4 regions of the Arthrobacter sp. TmT3-37 genome follow, and region 3 is predicted to be linked to each of the others. Evidence: riboswitches for the same ligand, from Rfam matches in the RefSeq annotation. Region 3 holds a riboswitch; each other region holds the start of a gene.
The links. A riboswitch is a leader RNA that binds a small molecule or an ion and turns the genes downstream of it on or off. The one in region 3 is predicted to bind S-adenosylmethionine.
Positions count from the first base shown of each region.

Region 1: linked by a shared signal. The riboswitch ahead of ACX80U_RS06270 (AmiS/UreI family transporter) and the one ahead of ACX80U_RS07975 (ABC transporter substrate-binding protein) in region 3 are both predicted to bind S-adenosylmethionine.
Region 2: linked by a shared signal. The riboswitch ahead of sfnG (dimethylsulfone monooxygenase SfnG) and the one ahead of ACX80U_RS07975 (ABC transporter substrate-binding protein) in region 3 are both predicted to bind S-adenosylmethionine.
Region 4: linked by a shared signal. The riboswitch ahead of ACX80U_RS03560 (ABC transporter substrate-binding protein) and the one ahead of ACX80U_RS07975 (ABC transporter substrate-binding protein) in region 3 are both predicted to bind S-adenosylmethionine.

Region 1 is NZ_JBTNDU010000003.1:258,793-266,153, forward strand. Features, by position in the region: gene ACX80U_RS06260 (hypothetical protein) at 1-30, shown strand, start outside; gene ACX80U_RS06265 (acyl-CoA dehydrogenase family protein) at 76-1,326, opposite strand; gene ACX80U_RS06270 (AmiS/UreI family transporter) at 1,422-2,039, opposite strand; SAM riboswitch class IV at 2,079-2,190, opposite strand; gene pdxS (pyridoxal 5'-phosphate synthase lyase subunit PdxS) at 2,429-3,343, shown strand; gene ACX80U_RS06280 (GNAT family N-acetyltransferase) at 3,592-4,308, opposite strand; gene ACX80U_RS06285 (M3 family metallopeptidase) at 4,334-6,343, opposite strand; gene ACX80U_RS06290 (glycerate kinase family protein) at 6,428-7,361, opposite strand, start outside.
Region 2 is NZ_JBTNDU010000011.1:53,165-60,525, reverse strand. Features, by position in the region: gene ACX80U_RS13615 (hypothetical protein) at 1-209, opposite strand, end outside; gene ACX80U_RS13610 (glycoside hydrolase family 6 protein) at 273-1,532, opposite strand; SAM riboswitch class I at 1,763-1,867, shown strand; gene sfnG (dimethylsulfone monooxygenase SfnG) at 1,861-3,033, shown strand; gene ACX80U_RS13600 (O-acetylhomoserine aminocarboxypropyltransferase/cysteine synthase family protein) at 3,033-4,412, shown strand; gene ACX80U_RS13595 (CoA-binding protein) at 4,409-4,912, shown strand; gene ACX80U_RS13590 (hypothetical protein) at 4,945-6,246, opposite strand; gene ACX80U_RS13585 (RNA polymerase sigma factor) at 6,243-6,797, opposite strand; gene mmsB (multiple monosaccharide ABC transporter permease) at 7,000-7,361, opposite strand, start outside.
Region 3 is NZ_JBTNDU010000004.1:188,513-195,873, forward strand. Features, by position in the region: gene ACX80U_RS07950 (ECF transporter S component) at 1-131, shown strand, start outside; gene ACX80U_RS07955 (ABC transporter ATP-binding protein) at 128-1,618, shown strand; gene ACX80U_RS07960 (energy-coupling factor transporter transmembrane component T family protein) at 1,615-2,412, shown strand; gene ACX80U_RS07965 (amino acid ABC transporter ATP-binding protein) at 2,498-3,235, opposite strand; gene ACX80U_RS07970 (amino acid ABC transporter permease) at 3,232-4,002, opposite strand; gene ACX80U_RS07975 (ABC transporter substrate-binding protein) at 4,013-4,930, opposite strand; SAM riboswitch class IV at 5,095-5,212, opposite strand; gene ACX80U_RS07980 (aminodeoxychorismate lyase) at 5,320-6,198, opposite strand; gene yjfF (galactofuranose ABC transporter, permease protein YjfF) at 6,256-7,269, opposite strand; gene ACX80U_RS07990 (ABC transporter permease) at 7,269-7,361, opposite strand, start outside.
Region 4 is NZ_JBTNDU010000002.1:153,585-160,945, reverse strand. Features, by position in the region: gene ACX80U_RS03580 (primary-amine oxidase) at 1-560, opposite strand, end outside; gene ACX80U_RS03575 (APC family permease) at 650-2,110, opposite strand; gene ACX80U_RS03570 (APC family permease) at 2,303-3,829, shown strand; gene ACX80U_RS03565 (helix-turn-helix domain-containing protein) at 3,826-4,131, shown strand; SAM riboswitch class I at 4,179-4,277, shown strand; gene ACX80U_RS03560 (ABC transporter substrate-binding protein) at 4,383-6,032, shown strand; gene ACX80U_RS03555 (ABC transporter permease subunit) at 6,029-7,030, shown strand; gene ACX80U_RS03550 (ABC transporter permease) at 7,027-7,361, shown strand, end outside.

The DNA.
Region 1 (7,361 bases), on a different contig from region 3:
CGGCAGGCGGCCGGTGCGTGGCGCGGCTGAGGCCGGGCAGGACGGGACCGCGGGCGGTCCCGTCCTCCAGGTCGCTCAGGGCTTGCCCGCACCCGGCGCCGCACCGATGGACCACACGCGGGGAGGCACGGTCCCGTTGACGGAGTGGTCGCCGACGATCCTCGCCTTGAACACCCAGGGGTTGTGGTTGGCCGCAGTGCGCGCGTTCCGCCAGTGCCGGTCGAAGTTCTTCGACGTGCTGACGCCGGACGCAGCCAGCGCATTGAAGACGTCGGACGTGGCGCGGGTGGCGAGCGCCGACAGGACCACCTGCGCCTTGGCCGTCTCGAGTTCGGCGACGTCGTTCCGGCGCTCGTCCTCGACCTCGTCGGCCAGGAACGCGCCCTCGTAGGCGTGCTGCAGGGCCCGGGCGGCCCGCTCCACGGTGGCATCCGCGGCGTAGGCGGCGGCGGAGACCTCGCCGATGACCTGGAGGATCTGTGGATCGGCAGCGAACGACGGCGCATTCCCGTGGCTGAAGATCCTCGTGCGGTTCCGTACCTCTCGCGCGACGTCCCGCTCGGCCGCGGTGATGCTGCCCGCGAGGACGGCCAGCAGCACCGCCTGGTAGAAGGCCGTCTGGTACTTGAACCGGGTGTCGAAGTCGATGACGTTCCCGGCCTCGACGCGGGCGCGGTCGAAGGTGGACGTACCCGAGCCGGTGGTCTGCTGGCCGAAGCCGTCCCAGTCGTCCCCGTGCGTGACGCCCTCCTGGTGCGTGCTGACCACCGCGATGACCTTGACACCGTTGTCCGTCCGCTGGGCGAACGTGTCGATCCAGTCCGCGAAGATGCTGCCGGTCGAGTAGTACTTCGTGCCGCTGATGCGGAAGTCGCCGTGGGTGCTGCCCGGGTCCGGGCTCACCTTGGTGATCACGTCACCGATGGTGACGGTGCCGACCTCCGTCCAGGAGTTGCCCACGATCTCGCCGTCCACGAAGCGCTGGAGCCATACGTCGCGCTGGGGACCGGCGGACACGAGGCGGTCCTCGACGAACGCGAAGTGGGCGCGCAGCGCCTGGGGGATGTTCGAATCGGCGGCGGCCAGTTCGGTGAGGAGGCGGAACAGCTGCGGGAGCGAGGCGCCGAACCCGCCGGCGGCGACCGGTACCCGCAGCGCCCCGAATCCGGCGTCGATCAGGGCGCGGATCTCCTTCCGGGGGAGCTCGTGCTCCTGTTCGCGGCGCGATGCGCCGTCCGCGATGCGTGCGAAGAGGGGCCGGAAGCGGGCCGCGAGGAGTTCGTAGTCGGCGTCCGCGGTGGGATGGGTGTGCGTCAGGGTGGTCATGGTGGGCCTTCCGATCGGGCTGGGAGTGGGGCTGGGAGTGGGGCTGGGAGTGGGGCTGGGGGGAGAGGTGGCAGGACGGGAGCGGGGCGAGGAGATCAGGCGTGGACGGCGACCCGGGGGGCGGCCGCCCTCGCCGTACGGGAACCGGCGACGCCGGCGCCGACGAACAGTGCGCCGATGACGGCCGCGGCGGCGACGGCGGAGGCTCCGCCGGCCGGCCAAGCCCCGTTGAGGCCGAGGACGGCGGGGATCACGGTGCTGGCGGTTCCGACCAGGATCGCGCTCCAGCCGGTGACCCGGGCGAGGCGGACGGCGTCGAGGGCGAGGATCAGGAAGAACAGACCCCACAGCACCGCCCACGCGAGCCAGAGCACCGAGCCGAGCGGGTCGGTGTCCAGCGACGTGGCCGCGAAGACGACGGCGAGCACGGCGACGAGCCCGCAGAACCAGCCGACGCCGGCGGAGCCCAGGCCCGCGACGGAGCCGAGACCCACGTACAGGTAGGTGAGCCCGAAGAGGAAGATCCCGCTCGCCGTGCTGAACGCGGCAGGATCCGGCGCCCCGGTCGCTGCGACGACCGTTGCGAGGACGAGCTGGAGCACACCGACCGCGAGATTGAGGAATCCCGCGTCCCGTGGCGGGACCCGGCCGAGGAGGCCGAGTCCGTTGATCAGAAGGGCTGCTCCCGAGAGCAGCAGGCAGATGTACGACATGGATGTCCCATCGACGGGACGCGGAACCGCTGGAGGTCCGCGCCGTGCTTGCCCCGCGCTGATGCACGGGGCCGGATCTTCACCTGGGGCACCCCGCCACGGAGGGGGTTGCCGTCCGACGAGCCAGGGCTTCGCGTCGGAACTCTTGATCTGTGGCTCCGAGCGTAGGCGGCATATCGTCCGCTTTCCAGCAGGACGACGCGGCATTCCGCCGCGTGACGCCGTGTGACGCTGCCGCATCGCTGCCGGATCGCTGCCGTGCGCGGTCCCGCGCCGGGGTCCGGAGCCCGCGGGAACGGCCGGGACCGGGGCGGCGGCCGCGACCGGAAGGGCGTCCTGCGGCGGCGTATCATGAAGGGTCAGCTTTTATCTACCTTTAGGGGCAAGTCGTGTCCACCGTTGAAGACAATTCGGCAACCACAGCACAGACCGGCGGCAACCGGGTCAAGCGCGGGATGGCCGAAATGCTCAAGGGCGGCGTCATCATGGATGTCGTCACAGCAGAGCAGGCCCGCATCGCCGAAGACGCCGGTGCGGTAGCGGTCATGGCGCTCGAACGGGTTCCCGCGGACATCCGCGCCCAGGGCGGCGTGTCCCGCATGAGCGATCCCGACATGATCGACAGCATCATCGAGGCCGTCTCCATCCCGGTCATGGCCAAGGCCCGGATCGGCCACTTCGTGGAGGCGCAGGTCCTGCAGTCCCTCGGGGTCGACTACATCGACGAGTCCGAGGTCCTCACGCCCGCCGACTACGCGAACCACATCGACAAGTGGAAGTTCACCGTCCCCTTCGTCTGCGGTGCGACCAACCTCGGTGAGGCACTGCGGCGCATCACCGAGGGCGCTGCGATGATCCGCTCGAAGGGCGAGGCCGGCACCGGCGACGTCTCGAACGCTACGATGCACATGCGCACCATCCGCGCGGAGCTGAACCGCCTCTCCTCCATGGCCGAGGACGAGCTGTACGTCGCCGCGAAGGAACTCCAGGCGCCCTACGAGCTGGTGAAGGAGGTCGCCTCCGCCGGTCGACTCCCCGTGGTCCTGTTCACCGCCGGCGGCATCGCGACCCCGGCGGACGCGGCCATGATGATGCAGCTCGGCGCGGACGGCGTCTTCGTCGGCTCCGGCATCTTCAAGTCGGGCAACCCGGCCGAACGCGCCAACGCGATCGTCCAGGCGACCACGTTCCACGACGATCCGGACATGATCGCCAAGGTCTCGCGCGGTCTGGGCGAGGCCATGGTCGGCATCAACGTCGACGAGATCCCGCAGCCGCACCGCCTCGCCGAGCGCGGCTGGTAGCAGCACAGCACGGGCAGTGCAGAGGAACGCGGCCGGCAGCCCCCGGTCCTCTGCCGTTTCCCGCGGCGACGGCGTCAGTGCCTCGCGGGGCCTCGCGGTCCCCGAGGAGGTCCCCGAGGATGTCCTCGGCCGTCGCCCCGAACGCCCGGGCGCGGTCCCGCCGGGACCGGGCCCACGCACCTCCGACATCACCGTCGGCGGGGGGACGCGGCTCGGCTGTCATGCGTCCACCGTCGGGCCGCAGCCGGTCAGAGGTGCAGCGCGTAGGTCCTGCCGCGGCCGAGCAGTGTGAAGCCCCGCTTCGAGAAGAACTCGTAGCCCTGCGGTGTGGCGTTGACGGCGAGGTCCACCGCACCGGCCTGCAGTGCGGCCCGCGCCGTGGCGCTCAGCAGGGCCGTGGCGAGCCCGCGCCGCTGGTGGTCCGGGAGCACCTCGAGGTTGCGGACACCGCCGAGGCGTCGCAGGCCCGTGACGCCGGACGGGTAGAACGAGTACGCGGCTCCGGAGATGCTGCCGCCTTCCCCACTCCGTGTCACGGCATGCCACGCCTGCCGCGGCTGGGAGCGGACCACCCGCAGCTCCTGTTCCAGCGGACCCGAGTAGTCGGGTACGTCGGTGGCGAGGACGGCGTGGTCGTCCCCGGGCACGACCACGGCGGCCGCGGGTGCCGCCATCCACCAGGGCTGCCAGCTCGGACCGAATCCCAGACCGGCGAGCTCGACGGGGTCCACCGCGCCGTTGAGCCAGACCCGGACCGAGGAGGCGCCGAGCCGCACCCCCTCGGCCAGGGCGGGCCGCACGGCGTGCGCGCTCACGGACTCCGGGAACATCATCCCCAGTTCGCGTCGCGCGGGCAGCCACACCCACGTGGAGCCGTGCGTCGAGAAGGTCCTCCCGCCCGTCGCCGTGGCCAGCGCCGCGGACCAGGCGGCCTGCAGCCGCTGGCACTGGGCGATGGTCACCATGCGGCTGGACCGCCGGCAGGGCCGGTCATGCGAGCCCGCGGCGGACGAGCAGCGGCTCGAGGTCGGCGTCCCGGCCCCGGAAGACGCGGAACGCCTCCAGCGGATCGATGCTGTTGCCCCGCGACAGCAGCTCCCGCCGGAAGTGGTCCCCGTTGGCGCGCGTCAGGCCGCCCGAGGACTTGAACCACTCCACGGTGTCGGCGTCGAGCATCTCGCTCCAGATGTAGGCGTAGTAGGACGCCGCGTACCCGCCGGCGAAGATGTGCTTGAAGTAGGAGGTGCGGTACCGCGGCGGAACGGGCGCGAAGTCGACGCCGGCATCGGCGAGGGCCGAGGCTTCGAAGGCCAGCGGGTCCTCGACGACCGTGCCCGGCGGGATCGAGTGCCAGGCCAGGTCCAGCAGGGTGGCACCGAGGTAGGCGGTCGTCTCGAATCCCTCGCCCCAGGCGCCGGCGGCGTGGATGCGGTCGATGACGTCCTGGGGGAGCGGTTCGCCCCTCTCGTGGTGACGGGCGTAGTTCGCGACGATCTCCGGCCAGAGGATCCACATCTCGTTGACCTGCGACGGGTACTCCACGAAGTCGCGCGGCACCGACGTGCCGGAGAACAGTGGGTAGGTGACGTCGGAGAACAGGCCGTGCAGTGCGTGGCCGAACTCGTGGAACATGGTGACCACCTGGTCGTAGGACAGCAGGGTGGGCTCGCCCGCCGCGGGACTCGAGATGTTCAGGTTGTTGATGACGACGGCGCGTGTGCCCTGGAGCCGCGACTGGTCCACGAAGGAGTTCATCCAGGCACCGCCGCTCTTGGTGTCGCGGGTGTAGAAGTCGCCGAGGAACAGGCCGAGGCCCGAGCCGTCCTCGTTGAAGACCTCCCACACCCGCACATCGGGGTGGTACCCGAGAAGGTCGGGGCGCTCGGTGAACGTGAGACCGTACAACCGGGTCGCGGCGTAGAACACTCCGTCCTGCAGGACGCGCTCGAGTTCGAAGTAGGGGCGGAGGGCGTCCAGGTCGACGTCGAACTTCGCCTTCCGGACCTTCGAGGCGTAGTAGGCCCAGTCCCACGGTTCGATCGGATGGCCTGCCTCGGCCTCCAGCTCTGCGGCCTCGGCCCGGGCATTGCGCACGGCGGGGGCCGCGAGTTCGCGCATCCGGTCCATGATCGCGTCCAGCGACGGGGCGGTCTGGTTGTCGGTCGCTGCCGCGGCGTGCGTGTCGAAGCCGAGCAGGGCTGCGCGCTCGGCGCGCAGGGTCGCCATGCGGGTGGCGATCGCGAGGGTGTCGGCGTCGTTGCCGCGTGCGCCGCGGTCGACGGCGGCCTCGTGCAGGCGACGGCGGACCTCCCTGTCGGTGAGTGACTCGAGTGCCGGCTGCGCCGTCGGGAGGATCAGTGTCAGGAGGTACCTGCCGTCGTGGCCCGCGTCGGTCGCCGCCGTGGCCGCAGCGGAGATCGCGTCCGCGGACAGTCCGTCGAGGTCGTCGGCGGAGTCGAGCAGCAGGGCGGAGTCGTTGGTGTCCTTCAGCAGTTTCTGCGAGAACTCGGTGCTGAGGGCCGAGAGTTCGGAGTTGAGCCGGCGGAGCGTCGCCTGCGCGTCGTCGTCGAGTTCGGCTCCCGCCCGCACGAAGCTGCGGACGTACTCCTGGACGAGGCGCGTGGACTCGCCGTCCAGGCCGTCGAGCGGCACCTGACGGAGGCGTTCGAACAGTGCGCGATTGAGCTTGATGTTGTCCTCGTGCTCCGCGAGGCGGGGGGCGACCTGCTGCTCGAGGCCCTGGATCGCGTCCGTCGCATGGCTGACGGAGTTGCTGAAGAACACGCGCGAGACGCGGTCCAGGGTGCCGCCCGCCTGTTCGAGCCGCAGCACGGTGTTGTCGAACGTGGGTGGTTCGGCGGTGTCCGTGATGGCGTCGATCTCGGCGAGGTGTTCGGCGAAACCCGCGTCGAAGGCCGGCAGGTAGTGCTCGTCCCGGATGGCGGCGAACGGCGGCAGCTGGTAGTCGAGGGTGCTTGGCGCGAGGAAAGGGTTGCTCATGGGAACTAACTTTTGCACGTCGTCGCTCATCCGTGCACTACCTGCGGGCTCGTCCGCACTCCGTCCGCGTGCCGCCGTACTGCGTCAGATGGGCCGGAGCTCGCGGTACCGGGCGTCGATGGACGATGACACGGCGGCGCCGAGCAGGAGCAACCGCATGGTCCGCTCGGTGGCCTCGATGAGCAGTTGCTCGCCGTTCGCGACGGCGTCCGCCAGGTTCATCGGGATGGTCATGATGGAGGCGATCGCGTCGATGCCGATATCGTGCACGTCCGGGGCGCCCTTCCCGAGGGAGCCCGCCAGTGCCAGGACGGGTACGCCGGCGAGCTGGGCCCTGCGCGCGACGACGGCGGGTACCTTTCCGTTCGGTGTCTGGAAGTCGATGGCGCCCTCGGCCGTGATGACGAGGTCCGCCCCGCGCATGAGCGCGTCGAGGTCGAGTCCGGCGAGACCGCTGTCGATCAGGGCCTCGAAGCGTGGCACCAGCCGGGCGCCGACGGCGGCGAGCCCGGCACCGAGGCCGCCGGACGCCCCCGTCCCCGGCCCGGTCCGGTAGTCCGTCCCGGCGGCGAGCCCGTCACGTTCGAGGACCCTCGCCCACTGGCGCATGGCCTTGGCGAGTTCCTCGACCTGCCGGGGCGAGGCTCCCTTCTGCGGTCCGAACACGCGGGCGACGCCGGTCTTGCCGCACAGCACGTTGTGCTGGTTGCACGCCAGGACGATCGTCGCCTCGTGGACGGCTGGATGCAGGCCGGAGAGGTCGAGCCGCTCCGCGTCGATCAGGGCGGAGCCGCCGAAGGGGAGGTCCCGCCCCTTCCCGTCGAGGACGCGCGCACCGAGCGCCTGGAGCGCCCCGGCGCCTCCGTCGCTCGTCCCGGAGTCCCCACACCCCACCACGATGGTGCGGATGCCCTCGTCGAGCGCCGCGCGGATCAGCTCACCCACGCCGTAGGTGGTCGTGGCTCCGGGGTCGCGGAGTTTTCGCGGCACGAGGCGGAGCCCGGCGGCGGCGGCCATC
Region 2 (7,361 bases), on a different contig from region 3:
CGACGCCCGGCGGCGAGCGTGCCACCCGCGCTGAACGCGAGCAGGACGATCTGCTGCAGGTAGAACCAGCGGCTCTCGACCGCACTTGCGCCGCCCGCGCCCAGCGCGATGCTGGTGGCCAGGGTGACGGTCAGCACGAGACCCACCCAGGAGAGCGTGCTCCAGAGCATCCGTTCCCGCAGGCGGCCCGCAGATTTCCAGCTGTCCATCCCCTCAGCGTAGGCGTCCGGAGAGCGTGCGCGGCCCACGGACCGCGCACGCTCTCCGGTCCGCTACGGCCGCACGGGTGCGCTGGCGTTCGCGATCAGGTCCAGCGCCTGCTCGGGGAACCAGGCACCGGCCGCAGGATCCACGCGGCCCCACTCCGGGTCCATGCCCCCGTTGTCCGTCAGGCCGCGACTGCACTCCCCGTCGGACTCTCCCGGGACCTTGATCCAGAGGAAGGCGTCGGCGAGTTCGTTGCCCGTGTCGGAGGTCGGGAGGTAGCCGAGTCCGCGGCCCGGAGGATTGCACCAGACCTGGGGATCCGGGTAGGCGACCGACGGGACCCAGGGGCCCCGTCCGTTGCGGCTCGTGTCGATCACGAAGTGTGCGAGCTCGTCCGACGACGGTGCGTTCGGAGCACCGGCGACGTGCTGCGCGTACCACGCGTCCGTCAGCCCCCAGGTGGAGAAATCGGCCGGCGAGGCCGGGTAGTACTGGCTGGCGCAGGATCCGTAGGCCCCGGGGTCGATCTCGGTGGCGTAGTGGATGCACTGCGACACCCAGCTGCCGAACTTCAGCTGCCGCTCGGTGAGCTCGTAGTTGGAGACGTTGAGGAAGAAGCCGTCGGCCTTCTGTACGCCGGCCTTCACGAGCCGGCTCGAGATCTCGCCCGTACCGAGCCAGGCGCTGTGGGTGCCGTCGAGGTAGACCTTGGTGTCGGGCAGTGCCTGGAGGCGGTCCACCGCGTAGTTGAGCATCTCGAAGCGTTCCGCTGCAGCGCTCGCGGCGTCCGCCTCTGCCGGCTGGCACCACTCGAGGGCGCCGTCGAGCCCGCGGTACCAGGGGATGATGCCGAGGCCGTCCGGTTCGAGGATCACCATCGCCGCCCTGTCCTGGATCCCGGCGGCGAGCGCGTCGATCCAGGCCTTGTAGCCGGCGACGTCGGTCGCGCCGCCGGCGGAGTACTGCGAGCAGTCGCGGAAGGGCAGGTTGTAGGCCGCCAGTACGGGGACCTGTCCCTTGCCCGCGGCGCGGTGCGTCGTGTTGCGCACCTGCTGGGTGACGGCCTTCGGATCGCTCCCGGTGACCCAGACGGCCTGCGGCGTCGAGACCAGGGCACCGAGGCTGTCGGCGGTGGCACGATCACCCGAGGCTCGCAGGTCGGCGATCTGCCGGTGGGCCTCGTGGTAGTGGCTCTTCTCCGGGATGTAGAACCCGGTGGCCGTCGTTCCGTCCGGGCGGTCCGGCCCACTCTTCTGGCCCTGGGCTGCGGCGGGCAATGCGGAGAATGCAGTGGACGCGAGGACCCCGGCCAGGGCCAGGGTCATGGCGCACGTTCTGGAAATGCTGAGCATCATTGCTCCTCATGTCGATGGGTATCGGGCGGAGTAGCCCGAGCGGGAGACGCCGCCTATCCCCATGGAAGCGCTCCCACGGCCAGTCTTCGGTGGATGCCGGAACTTTGTCAAGGTACTCAGCACACTGATCGCTGCGGTGGGCTTCTCCATGCGGAGACACATTGTTTGGAGCTGCGGCGTCTCTGGTGTCACACTCGTCGTGACCATCCCGAGCGGCTGAGAGATCTGGCTCACTGACGCCGCAGCAACCCTGGCCTCCGCGTCCCCGCGGCGACATTAGGGTGCTACTGCCAGACCGATGGAGGAAACCATGAGCGTCGCCGACCTTTCCACCCCTCTGAAATTCGCCTACTGGGTCCCCAACGTCAGCGGTGGCCTGGTCGTCTCGACCATCGAGCAGCGGACCAGCTGGGACTTCGACTACAACAAGAAGCTCGCGCGCATCGCCGAGGACGCCGGGTTCGAATACGCACTGTCGCAGACCCGCTACGCCGCGTCCTACGGTGCCGACAAGCAGCACGAGGCGACGAGCTTCTCCCTCGCCCTGCTGGCCGCGACCGAGAAGCTGAAGGTCATCGCCGCCGTCCACCCGGGCATGTGGCACCCCGGGGTGCTCGCGAAGTACATCATCACCGCCGACCACATCTCGAACGGCCGCGCAGCCGTCAACATCGTCTCCGGCTGGCTGAAGGACGAGTTCATCAACTTCGGCCTCGACTGGCTCGAGCACGACGAGCGCTACGTCCGCACCGAGGAGTTCATCCGCGTGCTGCGCGGACTGTGGACGGAGGAGGGCTACAGCCAGGACGGCAAGTACTACACCATCAAGGACTTCACGCTGAGCCCGGCCCCGGTCGCCGTGCCGGGCCGCCCCCACCCCGAGATCTTCTTCGGCGGGAACTCGACGGCGGCCCAGGCCACGGCCGGCCGCGTGGCGGACTGGTACTTCTCGAACGGGAAGGACCTCGAAGGCTTCAAGGACAACATCGCCGGCGTCCGGGCCTCCGCCGAGCAGGCCGGCCGCCGTCCCCGCTTCGGGTTGAACGGCTTCGTGATCGCCCGCGACTCCGAGAAGGAGGCCCGCGACACGCTCCGCGAGATCGTCGAGAAGGCCCACCGCCCCGCCGTCGAGGGATTCCGCGACGCCGTCCAGGAAGCCGGACCGTCCACGAAGGACGGCAAGGGCATGTGGGCCGACTCGACGTTCGAGGACCTCGTGCAGTACAACGACGGCTTCAAGACCCAGCTCATCGGCACGCCCGAGCAGATCGCCGAGCGCATCGTGGAGTACAAGAAGATCGGCGTGAACCTCCTGCTCACCTGCTACCTCCACTTCCAGGAGGAAGTGGCGGCGTTCGGCACGGACATCCTCCCGATCGTGCGTGAACTCGAGGCCGACGCCGCCCGTGCGGCGGGAGTGGAATTCGATCCGGACGGCACACTCGCCGTCCCCAGCAAGGCAGGTGTCTGATGGCAGAACGTTCCTTCGGTTTCCGTACGCGCGCACTCCACGCCGGCGGCACTCCCGATGCCACCCACGGCGCGCGCGCCGTCCCGATCTACCAGACGACGTCCTTCGTCTTCAAGGACACCAACGACGCCGCCAACCTGTTCGCGCTGCAGAAGTACGGCAACATCTACTCGCGCATCGGCAATCCCACGGTCGCGGCGTTCGAGGAGCGCATCGCCTCCCTCGAGGGCGGCATCGGGGCGGTGGCGACGGCGTCGGGCATGAGCGCCGAGTTCATCACCTTCGCCGCGCTCTGCCAGGCGGGCGACCACGTCGTGGCCGCATCGCAGCTGTACGGCGGGACGGTCACCCAACTCGACGTCACGCTGCGCCGCTTCGGCATCGAGACCACCTTCGTCCCCGGGACCGACCCCGCGGACTACGCGGCCGCCATCCGAGAGAACACCAAGGCCGTCTACGCCGAGGTCATCGCGAATCCCTCGGGTGAGATCGCCGACCTCGCAGGCCTGGCGAAGGTGGCCCACGACGCCGGGATCCCCTTCATCGTCGACTCGACGCTCAGCACGCCCTACCTCGTGCGGCCCATCGAGCACGGAGCGGACATCGTGATCCACTCGGCCACCAAGTTCATCGGCGGGCACGGCACCACCCTGGGCGGCGTCATCGTGGAGAGCGGCCGGTTCGACTGGGGCAACGGCAAGTTCCCCATGATGACCGAGCCGGTCCCCTCCTACGGCAACATCGAGTGGTGGGCGAACTTCGGCGAGTACGGCTTCCTGACGAAGCTCCGCACGGAGCAGTTGCGCGACATCGGGCCGTCGCTGTCGCCGTCGTCGGCGTTCCAGCTCCTGCAGGGCGTGGAGACCCTCGCGCAGCGGCTCGACGAACACCTCGAGAACGCGCAGGCCGTCGCGGAATGGCTGCAGGCCGATCCGCGCGTCGAGTACGTCAACTACGCCGGTCTTCCCACCCATGTCCACCACGAGCGTGCGAAGACGTACCTGCCGCAGGGCCCCGGCTCCGTGTTCAGCTTCGGCATCAAGGGCGGCCGCAAGGCGGGCCAGAAGTTCATCGAGTCGCTGCAGCTCGCCTCGCACCTCGCGAACGTGGGCGACGCGCGCACCCTCGTGATCCATCCGGGCTCGACGACCCACCAGCAGCTCTCCGCCGGGCAGCTGGTGGCGGCGGGCGTCCCCGAGGACCTCGTGCGCATCTCGGTGGGCCTGGAGGACCTCGACGACATCCTGTGGGACCTGGACCAGGCCCTCGACATCGCCGTGGATTCCTCCGACGCGGAGTTCGACGAGCTCCCGCAGGAATCCGCCGGGGAGAACGACGACGACCCGTCGGCAACGCGGGCAGTAGGAGTGGGAGCATGAGCGGCACGGACACACCGGCACGGACCTGGGAGGGACCATCGGCCCCTGAGCGCCTCAGTCTGCTGAGGAATGCGCGGTCGGTGGCGATCGTCGGCGCATCGGACAAGCCCTCCCGGGCCTCCTACTTCGTGGCGACCTACCTGCAGTCCTCCTCGCCGTACCGCCTGTACTTCGTGAACCCGGTGGCCAAGGAGATTCTCGGGCAGCCCGCCTACGCGTCGCTCGCGGACCTCCCGGAGGTGCCCGACGTCGTCGACGTGTTCCGCAAGCACGACGACCTGCCCTCCGTGCTGCAGGAGACGCTCGCCGTCGGAGCGAAGACCCTGTGGCTGCAGCTGGGCTCGTGGCACGAGGACGTGGCCCGGGAGGCGCAGGGCGCCGGCCTGAACGTCGTGATGGACCGCTGCATCAAGATCGAGCACGCACGCTTCCACGGCGGGCTCAACCTGGCGGGCTTCAACACCGGCGTCATCTCCTCGAAGCGGCAGATCACCTCGTAGGGCGCCGCCCCCCTCCCGGGCCTCGATCCCGGTCAGCGGGAACCGTTGGACATCGCCTCTGATCGGGATCCGACCTCGGGACCGGCCGCCTCAGGCACCGCGACCTCGGCACCGGAGCTGTCCGGCGCTGCAGCGTCCGCCGGCCCGACCGGGTCCACCGGCAGCACGTCCTCAGGAGCCGGTCCGACCGGGAGGTCCTCCGGCAGGACGTCCTCCGGAGCCGGTCCGACCGGGAGGTCCTCCGGGACCGGATCGGCGGGGAGCTCCCCCATCTCAGGGCCGACCGGGAGCCCCGGTACCGGGTCGTCGGGATCGAGGAGTGCATCGGCCGGGAACAGGGCGGACCGATCGGGGTCCAGGGTGATCGGCGCGTCGAGGAGGAACGCCGTGTCGGCAGGACCGGCCGGTGCGCGGAGCCACGACCTGCGGTGGCCGGCAGGAGCCGGGGTGTCACCGCTGATCGTCTCCGGAGCCGTGACCGTGGTCTCCTTCGTCAGGCTCCTGTCCTGCCCCTGACCCGGTGTGACCCGGCCCGGTGCCAGACCGGGTTTCTCCCGGACCGGCCGGAGCGGGGTCGTGCGCTGACCGGGCGTGGTCCTGCCCGGTGCTGCATGGCCGGGCTTCTCCGGATCGGGTCGGCCGGTCGTGCCGGGTACCGTTCCGGTCGCGGGCCGCGTCACCGGGGCCGCGGGCTGCCGCGGACCGTCCGGCCTCCGGGTCGCAGAGTCCGCAGGACGTACCGTGGCGGCCGGTGGCCGGGCCGCCGGTACGACGGCCGGCGCCGGTGAAGCAGCGGCGGCGTCATCCACCTCGGGCGACGCAGGAGCGGGAGCCGGCATGAGGGCACCACCGGCGTCCGCAGGGGCGGACACCGCCGGGGCGGAGGCGGACGGTGCCGGGGCGTGAGCGGGAGCGGGAGCGGGCACCGCCGGGCCGACGGTGGGACCATGCCCCGCGTCGGCGAGCGGTTCAGGAGCGGGTTCGGCCCGGTCGACGTCGTTGCGGACGGTGAAGCGGGTGATCGAGACGACGGCGTCGTCGAACCCCTCCCGGAGGTGGAGCGTCCCCGCCGCCACACCGGACATGCCCGCGCCCATGGAGACGGCGAGCGCCCCGCCGAGGAACGTGATGCGGCGCTTGTTCCGGCGCCCCTGCGGCGCCCTGCCGCCGTCGGCCATCAGCCGGGCGAGTTCCGCGGACGCATCGGGTGCGGGCCCGGCGCCGAGGTCGCCGATCTCCCGGACGGCGCGGACGAGTGCCGGTTCCGCGGGAATGCCGGCCTCGTCGAGGAGTCGCTGCACGGGGTCCGGCGGCGGGGTGTCACGTCCAGTCATGGCGTTTCCGATTCCTCAGGTCGAACGATTTCCTTCAGCTTGAGCAGTCCCCGCCGTTGCAGCTGCTTCACCGATCCTGCGGACCTGCCCAGGATCTCCGCGACCTGTTCGATCGGCAGCTCCGCGACGATGCGCAGCAGGAGGACGTCGCGCTGCTCGGCGTTGAGCTGGTCCAGCATGCCCCGTGCACCTCCCACACCGAGGTTCCCCAGCGCCACCCTCTCGGCGGAGTCGGTGAGCCGGGTGTCGCCGTCGGCCTCGTAGCCCACGAGCACCGGCGCCCTCGTCCGCTTCCTCACCTCGTCCACGTACCGGGCATGTGCCACGGAGTAGGCGAAGGTGCGGAGCCCCTGGAGTCCACCGGAGACGGAGTCCAGCTTCGAGAAGACCGTGAGGAACACCTCCTGCGTGAGGGCCTCCGGGTCGTCCGAGCCGCGCCCCGCGAAGTACCCCAGCACTCCCGGGCTCAATGATCGGTAGATGCTGGAGAAGGCCGCCGGATCGCCTGCTCGAGCGCGGAGGAGCGCATCATCTGGCAGGGGTGTGGCCACGGACTGTTCCTTGTTCGAGCGGGACGGCGACACCATCGTAACCATCGCCCTCCGCCCGTGGACGCCGGCCCTCCCGGGCCTGCGGCAAAGAAAAGGCCGCACCGAGACCTGTTGGGGGAAAGGTCTCGGTGCGGCGCTTACACAGGGGTAATCGATGGGCGGGGCCGGAAAGTTACGCCCCCTCCGATTTTTCTTCGCCGGCCTACTTCAGGGCGTTGGAGGCCCGGCGCTTGTTGAAGACGTCGAAGCCGACGGCGAGCAGGAGCACCATGCCCTTGATGAACTGCTGGACATCGATGCCGACGCCGAGCAGGGACATGCCGTTGTTGAGCACGCCCATGATGAGGCCGCCCGTGATGGCTCCGATGACCGTTCCGACGCCACCGGTCACGGCCGCGCCGCCGATGAACGCCGCGGCGATCGCGTCGAGCTCGAAGAGATTTCCCGCTCCCGGACCGGCGGAGTTGAGGCGACCGGTGAAGATGAGCCCTGCCAGGGCCGCGAGCACGCCCATGTTGACGAAGAGCATGAAGTCGATGCGCTTCGTGTTGATGCCGGAGAGCT
Region 3 (7,361 bases):
TCCTCTACACCGTGTTCGCGGCCATCTCCGGCGTCGTCATCGCGGGCCTGCTCTCGTGGCTGGCCATGCGGGGCCTCGCGAGGACGGGTGCGCTGTCCTCCTTCGCCGCGGGCCGCTCGGCGGACGTGTGACGGCAGCACACCCACCGGCCGCGGGGGCCGTGCAGGTCAGCGCCCGCGGCTGGGGCTGGCGCCACGCGGGCCGGAAGGCCTTCGCGGCACGCCACCTCGACCTCGACATCGGGCCGGGAGAGCGCGTGCTGCTCCTCGGGGCGTCCGGGGCGGGCAAGTCGACCGTGCTGCACGGACTCGCCGGGGTGCTCGGCGCGCAGGACGAGGGCGAACAGGAGGGCGGACTCCTGCTCGACGGCGTCCCCCCGGCCGCGGCGCGGGGGAGGGCTGGGCTGGTGCTCCAGGACCCCGAGACGCAGGTGGTGCTCGCCCGCGTCGGCGACGAGGTGGCCTTCGCCGCCGAGAACCTCGCCGTGCCCCGCGAGGAGATCTGGCAGCGCGTCGGCAGGGCGCTCGACGACGTCGGCCTCGACCTCCCGCTCGACCACCCCACCACCGCGCTGTCCGGGGGGCAGAAGCAGCGCCTCGCGCTCGCGTCCGTCCTCGCGATGGAGCCCGGGCTGCTCCTGCTCGACGAACCCACCGCGAACCTCGACCCCGACGGCGTCCTCGAGGTGCGGGACGCCGTCGTCCGCGTCCTGGAGCGCACCGGTGCCACGCTCGTCGTCGTCGAGCACCGCGTGGCGGTCTGGGCCGATGTGGTGGACCGCGTGATCGTGCTCGACGCCGGGGGAGGCGTCCTCGCCGACGGTTCCCCCGCGGACATCCTGGGGCACGAGGCCACGCGTGCCGGGCTGGCACGCGCCGGCGTCTGGGTCCCGGGCCGGCGGCCGCCCCTGGGAGGGCCCGTACCCGGCGCCGGTGGCGGCCCGCTGCTGTCGGCGCGCTCCCTCACGGTGGCCAGGACCAAGCGGGGCCCCGCGGCCGTCGAGGACCTCGACCTCCGGGTGCACGAGGCGGAAGCACTGGGCATCACCGGGCCGAACGGCGCCGGGAAGTCGACGGCGGCGCTCACGCTCGGCGGCCTGCTCCGGCCGCGCGCCGGCCGGGTGGACGCCGCGCCTCCGCTCGCCGGAGCGGCGGGCAGCGACCCGTTCCGCTGGCGGTCGGCCCAGCTCGTGCAGCGGATCGGCACGGTCTTCCAGGAGCCCGAGCACCAGTTCCTCACGGCGTCCGTGGGCGAGGAACTGGAGTTCGGGCCGCGACGCGTCAGCGGGACCGCCGATCCGCGGCGGATCACCGAGCTGGCCGAGCGCCTCCGCCTCACCCATCTGCTGAAGGCCAATCCGTTCACGCTCTCCGGCGGCGAGAAGCGGCGGCTGTCGGTCGCGACGATGCTCGCCACGGCCCCGCGCCTCCTGATCCTCGACGAGCCCACCTTCGGCCAGGACGCCGGGACCTGGGCCGAACTCGTCACCCTGCTGCGCGAGCTGATCGACGACGGCGTGGCCGTCGTCTCCGTCACGCACGACGCCGATTTCATCGCCGCCCTCGGCGGCAGGACCCTGCACATCGCCGACGGGGCGGGACGGCTGGTGGCCCGATGAGCACCGATCACCTGACCCCGGTGCTGACCGGGAAGACGCTCCTGCGCGCCAACCCCGTGTCCAAGCTGTTCGCCGCCGCGGTCATCACGCTCGCCCTCATGGCGAGCATCGACTGGGTCAGTGCCGCCGTGGTCCTGGCCTGCGAGCTCGCGCTGATGCCGCTGCTGGGCATCAGTGCGTGGGGCCTCGCCCGGCGCATCTGGCCCCTGCTGGTCGCGGCGTCGATCGGCGCCTACGGCACCGCGCTGCTCGCGGAGAAGAGCGGAACGGTACTGATCGACGTCGGGCCGTTCCTCTTCACCGAGGGCTCGGTGGCGGCCGGGGTCGCGGTCGGGCTGAGGGGGCTCGCGCTCGCGCTGCCCGGCATCTTCCTCCTGCTCACCACGGACCCCACGGACCTGGCCGACGCCCTCGCCCAGAAGCTGCACCTGCCGCACCGCTTCGTCCTCGGCGGGCTGGCCTCGCTGCGGCTCGTGGGCCTGCTCCTGGAGGAGTGGGAGTCCCTCGGACTGGCACGCCACGCGCGGGGCATCGGTTCGGACGGCTCCGTCGTCGCGCGCACGCGGAATCTGCTGGGGCAGTCCTTCGGGCTGATCGTCCAGGCGATCCGGCGTGCCACGCGGCTCGCGACGGCGATGGAGGCGCGCGGTTTCGGCGGTGCGACGCGCACCTGGGCGCGGACCAGCACGTTCTCGTCCCTCGACCTCGGCGTCGCCGCCGTCGGGCTCGTGGTCGCGGCGGGCGCGGTAGCGGCGGCGGTCCTGGCCGGGACCTGGAACTTCCTCCTCTCCTGACCGGGAGGCGCCGGACATGCCACAGGGGCTCCGCGGATGCGGAGCCCCTGTGGCATGCGAGCGGATCCCGGCCCCGGCAGGACCGCTAGAGGACGTCCGAGAGGAACGACCTCAGGCGGGGCGTCTGCGCGTCGTCGAAGATCGCGGACGGTGGTCCCGACTCCACGACGACGCCGCCGTCCATGAACGTCACGGTGTCCGAGACGTTGCGTGAGAAGCCCATCTCGTGCGTGACGACGACCATGGTCATGCCCGCCGAGGCGAGGTCCGCCATGAGGGCGAGGACGCCCTTCACGAGCTCCGGGTCCAGCGCGGACGTGGCCTCGTCGAAGAACATCACCTCGGGGTCCATGGCCAGCGCCCGCGCGATCGCCACGCGCTGCTGCTGCCCGCCGGAGAGGTTGCCCGGCCGGACGTCGGCCTTGTGCTTGAGGCCCACCAGGTCGAGCTGGGCGAGGGCCTTCTCCCGTGCCTCGCCGGCGGACATCTTCCGGAGCTTGCGCAGCGCCAGGGACACGTTGTCCAGCACGGTCTTGTGCGGGAAGAGGTTGAACTGCTGGAACACCATGCCGATGCGGCGGCGCAGCTCGTCCGGGTTGTCCTTGAGGACGGAGCGGCCGTCGAGCAGGATATCGCCCTGGTCGGGTTCGATCAGCCGGTTGAGGACACGCAGCAGGGTGGACTTCCCGGAGCCGGACGGCCCGATGACCGACGCCGTCGTCCCCCGTTCCACGTGCAGGTCGATCCCGCGCAGCACGTGGTTGGAGCCGAAGGACAGGTGCAGGCCCTTGCCCGTCAGTGTTCCCGATTCGATGGTCTTCATGCCTTCGCTCCTCCGCTCGTCGGAATCACCGCGGCCAGTTCGTCCGGTTCCGGTTTCTGCTTCCTGCCCACGCGGAGCCTGGTGTCGATGAAGTTGACCAGGTGCGTCAGCGGGATGGTCAGGCAGAGGTAGAGCACGCCGGCCGCGATCAGGGGCGAGAGGTTGCCGGTGTTGCTCGCGGCGTCGTTGCCCACCCGGAAGAGCTCGCGTTCACTGGCGACGAGGCCGATGAAGTAGATGAGCGACGACTCCTTGATGAGCGAGATGAACTGGTTGACCAGGGCGGGCAGCACGCGCCGCACGCCCTGGGGCACCACCACGAGCTGCATGGATGCGCCGTAGCTGAAGCCCAGCGCACGCGAGGCCTCCAGCTGACCCTTCTCCACGCTCTGGATGCCGGAGCGGAAGATCTCCCCGATGTAGGCCGAGGCGATCAGCGACAGGGCGAGGATGCCCAGCGGGTAGGGGCTGGTGCTGCCCGTGACCTGCCGGAGGATGGGACCGAGGCCCAGTCCGATGAGCAGGATGATCACGACGGCGGGGAGGCCGCGGAAGATGTCCGTGTAGATGCGTGCGATCCACCGGAGCACCCGGTTGCGGGAGATCCCCATGATCGCGAGGAGCATGCCGACGATCGTCCCGATGATCCCCGAGGCCAGGGCGAGCAGGAGGGTGTTGGGCAGTCCGACGGTCAGGAGGTCCGGCAGGACCGCGGCCATCGCCTCCCAGTCGAAGAACGTCTTGCCGAGCTGTTCGAGGGCATCCATGCAGGGCCGGCTACTTTACGTCCACGGCTTTGCTGCCGGGCTTCCAGTCGGTGGGCATCTCGCGGTCCGGGTACCACTCCTTGGTGAGCTCGGACCAGGTGCCGTCGGCGATCACCGCGTCGAGGCCCGCGTTGAGGGCGTCGATGAGGGGCTGGTTGTCGCTGTTGACCGCGTACGCCGTGAAGTTCTCCGTGTTGATGATGGTCTCGGCGATCGTGGTGTCGTCGCCCTCCTTCACCTGGCCGGTGGCCTGCTGCGACGGGGCGACCCAGGCGTCCACCTGCCCGTTCTTCACGTTGGCGTACACCGTGTTGTAGTCCGGGAAGCGCACGGGCTCGAGGCCGAGGGTATTGGAGACGTAGTCGTCCTGGACGGTGCCCTGGACCACGCCGATGCGGGTGCTCTCCGAGAGGGAGTCGAAGCCGCTCACCGAGGAGCCGTTCTTCGTGACGACGGCCATGTAGCCGAAGTCGTAGCCGTTGGTGAAGCCGACGTTCTCGCGGCGGGCCGCCGTCGTCGAGATCGAGGAGGACCCGACGTCGAACTGCTTGTTCTGGACCTGCGCGAGGAGGGCGGAGAAGTCGGTGGAGGCGAACTCGACCTCGAGGTCGAGCTTCTCGCCGATGGCGCGCAGCAGTTCGTTGTCGTAGCCGGTGAAGACACCGTCCTCGAGGAAGATGTTCGGCGGGGCGTCCGAGAGCGTGCCGACGCGCAGGGTGCCGTCGGTGATGAGGCCGAGCCCGGACGTGTCGATCTCGTCGATCGGCGTGGTGTCCTCGGTGGTGTACTGGTCGAGCGACTGCTGGTCGCTGCCGGCCAGGGCGTCGGCGGATTCGGTGGGCGTGCTTCCGCTGTCACTGCCGCAGGAGACGGTCAGGGCGAGGAGCGGCACGGTGAGTGCAGCGAGGACCTTGCGGGAGATGTTCATGGTGTCCTTCATTTCGATGCCGGCCCGGGTGCGGGCGCTGGGTGTTCGGGGATGCCGGATGGCGGCAGGGGGAGGCTGCTGGCTGCTGGGTGACACGCTCGCTGTTCTGGGCTGTGCGCGCTGTGGCGGTGGTGTCCTCCGTCTACCTCGGGACAGGCCGCACGACGCCGTACTTGCCAACCGGGGGACTTGGCCCGGCGGCCGAATCTTCACCTGGAGCACCCCACTACGGGAGAGGGTTGCTGTCCAGCCGGCCAGGGCCGATGGCTGGAACTCTTGATTTCAGGAAAACGGTAGGGCAGCACGAAGCGTCGGGTCAAAACGCGGATGCCGGGAAAGTGGTGTTTGACGTAGCAAAGGGCCCCGGAGGGGCCCTTTTGTGGTGGAGATTACACGAAACGATCCACCAGTCCGGTGAGTTCTGCGGTCAGGGCGGCGGAGGTCCGGAGCTCCGTGCCGTCCAGCGAGAGGACCGGCGCGAGGAGCCGGATGCTCGAGATCAGCCACACGGCGTCGGCGTCGAGGAGGTGGTGCGGTTCCAGCGGTCCGTAGCCGAGCTCCCACCCCTGTTCCCGGGCTGCGGCGAACAGTGCGCTCTGGGAGGTGCCCGCCAGGATGCCGCTCTCGAGCTGCGGCGTGAGGAGCGTCTTCCGACCGTCGCGGTCGTACGCGAGGAGCACGGTGGAGGTGGGGCCCTCGAGGACCTTCCCGTCCGAGGAGATGAAGATGACGTCGTCGGCGCCGTGCGCCTTCGCATGGCGGATGGCGGCCATGTTGACGGCGTAGGAGAGCGTCTTCGCCCCCATCAGCAGCCAGGGAGCACGCTGCGCCACCGTGCTGTCGTAGCCGCGCTCGAGGAACAGCACCTTCAGGCCTGCCTCCCGCTGCGCCAGGGTCGACGCCGGAACGGGTGCCACCGAGACCCAGGCCGTGGCCCGGCCGGCACCCTCGACGCCGCGGGTGGCGACGAGCTTCACGACGGCATGGTCCTCACCCGGTTCCGCTGCCGAGAACTCCCGCAGGCCGGTGCGGATGGCACGGCTCCAGGCCTCGGCGTCGGGCACCGACAGGTCGAGGGCCGCGGCCGACGACGCGAGTCTCGCGAGGTGCGCCTGCTCCTTGCGGGGGGATCCTCCGACGGCGAGGAGCGATTCGAAGATGCCGTCACCGCGGGTGGCGCCCAGATCGGTGGCCAGGAGCTGCGGCTGGGACGCGTCGACGACCCTGCCGTCGTCGTGGGCCGGGTCGAGGAACACGAGAACAGTCATGCGCTCCAGCGTATCGGCTGGGTCGCGGGAGCGGGGCGGACCGGTGCGGCGGGGCCGTCAGGTGAGTCTGGCCTTCCGCGTGAAGAGTTTCTGCAGCAGGATGAAGGCGAGGAGAAGCGCGCCGATCACGATGCGCGTCCACCAGGAACTCAGCGTCCCCTCGTAGGAGATGAAGGTCTGGACGATGCCGAGGATGAGCACCCCGGCGAGGGAGCCGAGGACGTAGCCGTATCCTCCGGTGAGCAGCGTGCCGCCCACGACCACCGCGGCGATCGCGTCCAGTTCCAGGCCCGTGCCCGCCAGGCTGTACCCGGAAAGGCTGTAGAACGAGAAGAGGATCCCGGCCACCGCCGAGCACAGCCCGCTGATCCCGTAGACGAGGACCTTGGTCCGGGGGACGGCGAGTCCCATGAGCAGCGCCGAGGATTCGCCGCCGCCGATCGCGTACACCGTCCGGCCGAAGCGGGTCTGGTGCAGGACGTAGAAGGCGACGGCGACGACCACCAGTGCGATCACGACGCCGGGGGAGATGAAGAGCCTGTCGGCCAGCGGGATCCTCGCCTGGGCCATCGCGGTGAAGAAGGGGTCGGTCACGGTGATCGAGTCGACGCTGATCATGTAGCAGAGGCCCCGTGCCAGGAACAGCCCGGCGAGGGTGACGATGAAGGGCTGGATCTCGAAGACCTGGATGACCAGCCCCATGAGAAGCCCGAAGGTCGCACCCGTCAGGATCACGAGGGCGATGACGGCTATCGGGTTCCACCCGGCCTGCAGGAGTGCTGCGGCGATCATCATGGAGAGCGCGACGACGGATCCGACCGAGAGGTCGATCCCGCCGGTGAGGATCACGAACGTCATCCCGACGGCGAGGACGATCAGGAAGGTGTTGTCGATCAGGAGGTTGAGGAACACCTGGCCGGAGAGGAACCCGGGGTACATCACGGCGCCGGCGGCGAACATCGCGAGGAACAACCCGGTCGTGGCGAGTGCCGGCGCGTAGCGCGCCTTGCCCTGGAGGCGGCTGATCCGGCTGCGGTTCAGCGGCGCCGGGGTGCGGGTGAGGACCGACATCAGATGGACACCTTCACTTCGGACTGTTCTGTCACGGGACGCCGGCGCCGGCCGAGCAGCGCCCGGGCCTTGCTGGACTGGAGGAGGCAGAC
Region 4 (7,361 bases), on a different contig from region 3:
GCCCAGATGTTGTCCTCCACGTTCTCGCGGTAGAAGCCGAAGCAGCGGATGATCCGGTGCCCGCTCTCCCCCTCGTTCTCGTAGTAGCCGGGTGAGAGCGGGGCCGAGATGACCTTCATCGGGTCGAGTCCGCGGGCCTCGATGGCGTCGCGCCACGCTGTGTCGGCCTGCAGGATCGGGTCGATGATCTCGAACTCGGCTTCCAGGATCGGCAGCTGGCCGGTCGATCCGTCCACGATCGTGGTCCGGAGGACGACGTCGGACGTCAGGGAGACACGCAGGTCACGTGCCTCTCCGCTGCCCAGGTTCAGCAGCATCACGCGGGCGATGCGCTCGGGCAGGGGTCCGGCGCCGTCCTCGTAGGCGAGCACCTCGGACTTCGCGGGTTCGACGAGTCCCACGTAGACGAAGCGGGTGTCCGCGTCGGTACCGCCCGCCGCGTGGACGAGGGCCTGGACCCTCGTGATCTCGGCGCCGTCGAGTCCGGCCAGGACGTCGACGCGCCCGAGGGCGTCCGTCGCGACGGGAGCCGGTGCGGTGGTGTCATCTACAACTGTCATGTCTTCGGGTCCTAACGGTGGGATAACAGGAGGGTCGGTGGGTGTGCGGGCTGCGCCGTGGGCGTGGCGGGTCGCGCCGTCATCCGGTCCTAGCCGGCGATGGCGTCCGTGATGCGTGCGTAGGCGGCGCCGTCCTGGCGTTCGAGGTAGCGGCCGCGCAGCAGGCCGGCCGCCATGGTGAGCGGGATGGTGGCCATCAGGGCCAGGCTCAGGCCCCAACCGCCGCCCACGAGCATCGGGAAGTACGCGACGATCACGGCGCCTGCGGCGAGGAGGCCAACCAGGGCCAGGACCGGTGCGATCCGTGTCCGCCAGGGACCCCCGGTGAGCTCGGAGTGGCGGCCGAAGTAGGCCACGACCGCCAGGCATGTCTGGGCCATGAGCACCACGATCGCGAGGGTGGCGATGCCCGAGAGCCAGGTGAAGACCTGCAGCACGGGATCCATGCGCAGCAGGGCGAACGCCACGATGAGGACGGTGGCGGTGATCGTCTGCGCGAGCGACGACTTGTGGGGCGAGAGGTGACGGGGGTGCACGTCGGCCAGGAGCTGGGGCATGGTGCCGGCGGCGGCCATCGAGTGCTGGTAGCGGGTGATGACGTTGTGGAAGGACAGCACGCAGGCGAACAGGCTCGTCAGGAGCAGCACGTTGATGGCGATGGCGCCCGCGCTGCCGAGGTAGTTGGCGGCGGTGACCACGATCATCGCTCCCGGATCCTCCGCTGCGGCCTGCACCACCTGGGACGGACCCCAGGCCATGACCAGGGCCCAGCCACCGAACGTGTAGAACAGGCCGATGAGGAGGACGGCGGCATAGGTGGCGCGCGGGATGGTCTTCTCGGGGTCCTTGGCCTCGTCGCGGAAGATCGCGGTGGCCTCGAAGCCGATGAATCCGGCGATCGCCATCATGAGGCCCACGCCCGGTGCGCCCGAGAAGATGTTGACCGGCGTGAAGGGAGCCGCGGAGAGGCCCTCCGCGCCGCCGGTGGCCACGACGACCGCTGCGAGCACCAGGACGATGCCGATCTCGGCGACCAGCAGGACACCGAGCACCTTCGAGCTCAGTTCGATGTGCCGGTAGCCGAGGACGCCGACGAACGCGATCATGGCGAGCGCGTAGAGCCACCACGGCAGCTCCGGCAGTCCGAGGTTGGTCAGTGCGAGGTTCAGGCTGAAGCCGAGGTAGCCGTACACCGCGACCTGGATGGTCGTGTAGGTGAGGAGGGCGAGGAACGCCGCTCCCAGACCCTGCTTCCTGCCGAGCCCGTAGCCCACGTAGGTGAAGAACGCCCCGGGCCTCGGTACCACCCGGCTCATCGCGCTCAGGCCCACGGAGAACAGGAGGAGGATGAGCCCTGCGACGGCGTACATGCTGGGATACCCCGGCCCGTTGCCCAGCAGGATTCCGAGCGGCGCGGCGCCGCCGATGACGGTCAGCGGCGATGCCGCCGCGACGACCATGAACACGATGGATCCGGCGCCCAGGGTGCCGGTGAGGCGCTGGGAGCCGACGGCGGATGCGGACGCCGTGCCTGTGGGGGAGATAGCCATGCAGCGATGCTTCCAACGGACCGTTTCCGCCCGATCATCGCCCGGTAAAAGCTGCCGTCGTTCCAAATGAGACTCCCGTGCGGCGTGCCCGGAGCCCCACCTGCGACGTCGTCGGGCCTGCTGCGTCATACAGGCGTCGTGAAACATCAGGGCAACACGGCGCACCTACTGTTCGCGGGGGAAAGGCAGATCATGAAGCCACTGCAGGACGCCGTCGCCAGCCCTCCTCGCGTGACCGGGCTGGCGGACATCTCTCCGCTCCACGGCCTGGCCCGGCGGAGCCTCGGCCCCGTGGACGCCCTCGCGCAATCGGTCTCAGCGATGGCACCGGTTGCCGCGGCCGTGACCATGCCCGCGATGGTCACCGCCGCCGCAGGCCGCCACGCGGTTACGTCGATCCTCTGCGCGACGGTCCTGGTCCTGCTGATCGGCTACACGCTCGGCCAGTACGCGCGGCGCATGGGAGCTGCCGGCTCGCTGTACAGCTACGTGGCCCAGGCCCTGGGCAGCACGGGCACGTGGCGACCCCTGGTAGCCCTCGCGACGGGCTGCTCGCTGATCATCGGTTACGCCTGCATCGCGATGTTCGCGCTGATCGGCTTCGCACTGCACGCCTCGGACCTCATCGCGTCGTTCGGCCGGCCGCAGTTCGCCGATCCGGTGATGGCCGGCGTCATCCTCGCGGTCGGCGGGACCTGCACGTGGCTGCTCATCCGGGGTCTCCGCCTGTCCTCCCTCGCCATGCTCATGGCCGAAGGAGCGGCGCTCGTGGTCCTCGTGGTGCCGATCGTCCTCGTGTTCCTCGCGGTCCCACGCGAGGCCCTGCCCGACGTCGACGTCCGGGCCGCCGTGCCGGACCCGGGCTTCAGCGGCCTGGCGACGGGCGCCGTCCTGGCCCTGATGGCCTTCGTGGGCTTCGAGAGCGCCACCGTCCTGGGTGCCGAGACGCGCAGGCCGCTGCGGACCATTCCCCGAGTGCTGCTCTGGAGTGCCGCCGGCGGGGGTGTGCTGTACGTCGTGGCAGCCCTGGCCCAACGGGTCCTGCTGCAATCCGTGCTCCCGCTGGACGACGACGGGTCGCAGGTCTTCGGTCCCGCGATGCGGGCTGCAGGCCTCCCGTGGCTGATCCCCCTGCTCGACGCCGGCGCCGCGCTGTCCTTCTTCGCGTGCACGCTCGCGTGCGCCACCGCACTGGCCCGGGTGCTGCTGACCATGGGCCGGGAGGATGTCCTGCCCGCCTGGCTCGGGCACGCCCACCTCCGGTTCCGGACGCCCGTCCACGCCGTCCTGGCTGCCATGCCCGTGGTGACGGTCGTTCCGGCGATGCTGATCCTGCTCGGCCTCGGAACGGGCGAGGCGATGAACAAGCTCCTCGGCACCGCAGCCACCGCCTACGTCACCGCTTATCTGCTGGCGTGCTGTGCAGCGCCGGTCTTCCTGCGGCGCATCGGCGAGCTGACCCTCCGGCCGGCGCTCGCGGCCGGGCTCACCTCGGTGGCCCTCGCGGGTGCACTCGTCGCCTATCGGATCACCCTCGCGGGTGCGGGCCGTAGCGCGAGCGGCTGGATCTTCTGCATCCTGCTGGCCACCGCGCTGCTCTGGTTCCTGTGGCACCGCCGTCACCGGTCGGCGGACCCCGTTCTCGGGCTCTACGACGTGCCCACGCAGGACGCCGTGCTCGGAGGTGGTCGGAACACTGCCGCGGGCGATGCCCCATGACCACGGACCGGCCCGACGACGTCGGCCTGCGGGCCCGCCAGCCCAAAGCGGTGCGGAGCGCCCTCGCGGTGCTCGAGGAGGTTGCGCGGTGCGGACCCGGGGTCACGGGGCTGGAGGTGAGCCGCAACCTCGGGCTGCCGAAGGCCACCACCTACCGGCTCCTGAACCTGCTGGTCGAGGACGAGTACCTGGTGCGGCTGCCGGACCTCAGCGGCTTCGCGCTCGGCCGCAAGGTAGAACTCCTGGTGCAGCTGTCGGGCGTCGGGGGAAGCCGTCCCGGATCGCCGCGTGACCGAATATGACGGGCACCACTGGCGCCCCCGCCCTCCGGTGCGCTTAGCTGTAGCCATAACCATCCCGAGCGGCCGAGAGACCTGGATCGACGACGCCGCAGCAACCCTCCCCGTGTAGCAACGGGGAACGGTGCTACTGCCAGGACCGATGGAGAAGCTACACGCTTTCGTTGGTCTGCCCTTCCGTGCTCCGGCACGCCCGGGGCGACTACTGGCTGACCTGTATCACCCTCCATCGGGCGATGATTCAGGAGCCACGCGTGAGAACAGCAAGCCCCAGCACTCCCCGTCCACCCCGCACCCTCGCCCTGCTCGCCGTCGCGGCGGGCCTGGTGCTCACCACGAGCGGCTGCGGAGGATCAGCAGCCGCGAGCGAGGACGACACCTTCGTCTTCGCCACCGGCAAGGACATCTCCTGCCTCGACCCCCACGTCAACGGGGACATGCCGCAGGCGTCCATCGCGGCGAACTACCTCGACTCCCTCGTGTCCCAGGACAGCGAAGGGGCCATCCACCCGTGGCTCGCCACGGACTGGTCCGTGTCCGACGACGGCCTCAGCTACACCTTCACGGTGCGCGACGACGTCTGGTTCACCGACGGGACGAAGCTCACCGCGGAGGCGGTTAAGGCCAACCTCGACCACATGATCGACCCCGACACGCAGTCCGGCACGGCCGGCGGCTACCTCAAGCCCTACGTGGGCACCGAGGTCGTGGACGAGACCACCGCCGTCGTCACCCTCAACCGCCCCTACGCCGCGTTCCTCGAGGTGCTCGCCCAGCCGTTCCTCGGCATCGAATCGCCCGAGGCGCTCAAACGGCCGCAGGCCGAGAACTGCAACGCCCCCGTGGGTACCGGGCCGTACAAGATCGTCGACTACGTTCCGCAGTCCAAGGTCAGCCTGGTGCGCAACGAGGACTACAACTCCGCTCCGCCGTATGCGCAGCACGAGGGGCCGGCGCACATCGAGAAGATCGAGTGGCGCATCGTCCCCGAGGACTCCACCCGCTACGGCCTCCTGCGGGCGGGCCAGGTGGACGCCCTCGACCTCATGCCGTCGGTGCACTTCGGCGAGGCCGAGGCGGACCCGAACGTCGAACTGATCCTGCAGGACCGGCCCGGCAACCCGACCAACCTGATCCTCAACACCACCCGGGCACCGTTCGACGACGTGGACGTGCGCAAGGCCTTCCTGCACAGCGCCTACGTCGATGCGGGCATCAACAGCGTGTACTTCGGCACCGTCACCCGGGCCGGCGGCCCCTTGAGTTCCACCACGGGCTTCTACTCCCCCGACTTCGAGCACGTTTACGACCCGGATCCCGACGAGGCGGCCCGCCTGCTCGATGAGGCGGGCTGGACCGAGCGCGACGACGAGGGCTACCGCGTGAAGGACGGCGAGCGCCTGACCGTGCACTTCCCCTACACGCCCGGCGCGTGGCCCACCGCGCACCAGGCGCTCGTCACGCAGATCCAGGCGACGGCGAAGAAGGCCGGCTTCGAGGTGCTGATCGAGAACGGCGACGGCGCGACCGTCAGCGAGCTCGGCAACAACTTCGCGTACGACCTTCGCGCCGACTACTGGAACACCAACACCGCGGACGTGCTGCGGATCGTCTTCTCCTCGGAGTACACCGAATCGGCGGGCTTCGTCCCGAACGGCTCGGGCTTCCGCAACCCCGAGCTCGACGGCATCCTCAACGACGCCCTGGCCACGGACGATCCCGCCGAGCGTGAGCGCCTCTACTACGAGGCGCAGCAGATCGTGAGCGACAACGCCCTGCAGCTGCCGCTCTACAACCAGGCCAGCCAGGTGGCCCTGCGGAGCGACCGCTACGGCAACCTCACCCTCGAACCGAGCCTGTCCCTCCCCTACCTCTACGACGTCACGGCGGTGGATTCAGAATGAGCACCTCTTCCCTCGATTCCCTCAGCGCAGCACCCCGCACGACGGCGACGGCCGGTACCGCCGGCAAGGTCATCGCGAAGCGTGCGGCCGGCAGCCTCTTCGTCCTCTGGGCGGCCGTGACCCTCACGTTCTTCGTCCTCCGCCTCACGCCCGGTGACCCGATCACCGCGATCCTCGGCGGGGCGGGATCCTCGCCGTCACCCGAGACCGTCGCCGCCGTGCGGGCAGAGTACGGGCTCGACCAGCCCGTCCTCGTCCAGTACCTCTCCTACCTCGGCAACCTCCTCACCGGCGACTTCGGGGTGTCCTACATCTTCAAGGTCCCCGTCCTGGAGATCATCGGCCCACAGATCCTGCCCACGCTGCAGCTGGCCGGGCTCGCCCTCGTGTTCGCCTGGGTGATCGCCCTGGCGTTCACCCTCCTGACGGTGGGCCGCGGGCGTGTGCTCGACGGCGCCGGGCGTGCTGTCGAGGTGTTCTTCGCCTCCCTCCCCCAGTTCTGGGTGGGCATCATGCTGGCCGTGGTCTTCGCGGTGACCCTCGGCTGGTTCCCGGTCGCGGGCAACGACGGCTTCCGGTCGCTCGTCCTGCCGGCACTCTCCCTGGCGGTCCCGCTCGCCGGGTTCATCGCCCAGGTCACGCGGTCCTCCTTCGAGGACGCCCTCGCCCAGCCCTTCGTCCTGAGCGCCCGTGCCCGCGGCCTCAGCGACACCGCCGTCCGGATCACCCACGCCCTGCGCCACGCGATCCTCCCCGGCCTGACGCTCTCCGCCTGGGCCGTCGGCTCGCTCGTCAGCTCGGCCGTCGTCGCCGAGATCATCTTCGCCCGACCCGGCCTCGGCCGGTCCCTCGTCGACGCCATCGTGAACCGCGACCTGCCCATCACCCTCGCCGTGGTGTTTCTCATCGCCGCGGTCTACATCCTCGTGAACCTCGTGGTGGACGTCCTCTACCGCGTGGTCGACCCCCGCACGAACCCGAAGGGATCCGCAGCATGAGCCTCACCCTCGACCCCACCACGACGGCGGAGGGCGGCAGCGCAGCTCCCTCGTCACCGGCCCCTGCTCCCTCCCGTGCCGGACGCCTCGTCCGCAACACGCCCATCGGCGTCTGGATCGCCGCCGCGCTCCTCGCCTTCCTGGTGCTCGCTGCCATCGCGCCGTCGGTCTTCCTGCGGCAGGACCCCTTCGAGATCGACCCCGCCAACGCCTTCCAGTCACCCGATGGCCTCCATCTGTTCGGCACGGACCAGAACGGCCGTGATGTCTTCTCCCGCGTGATCGCCGGCACGGGCCAGTCCCTGCTGCTCGGCCTCGCCGCCACCGCCAT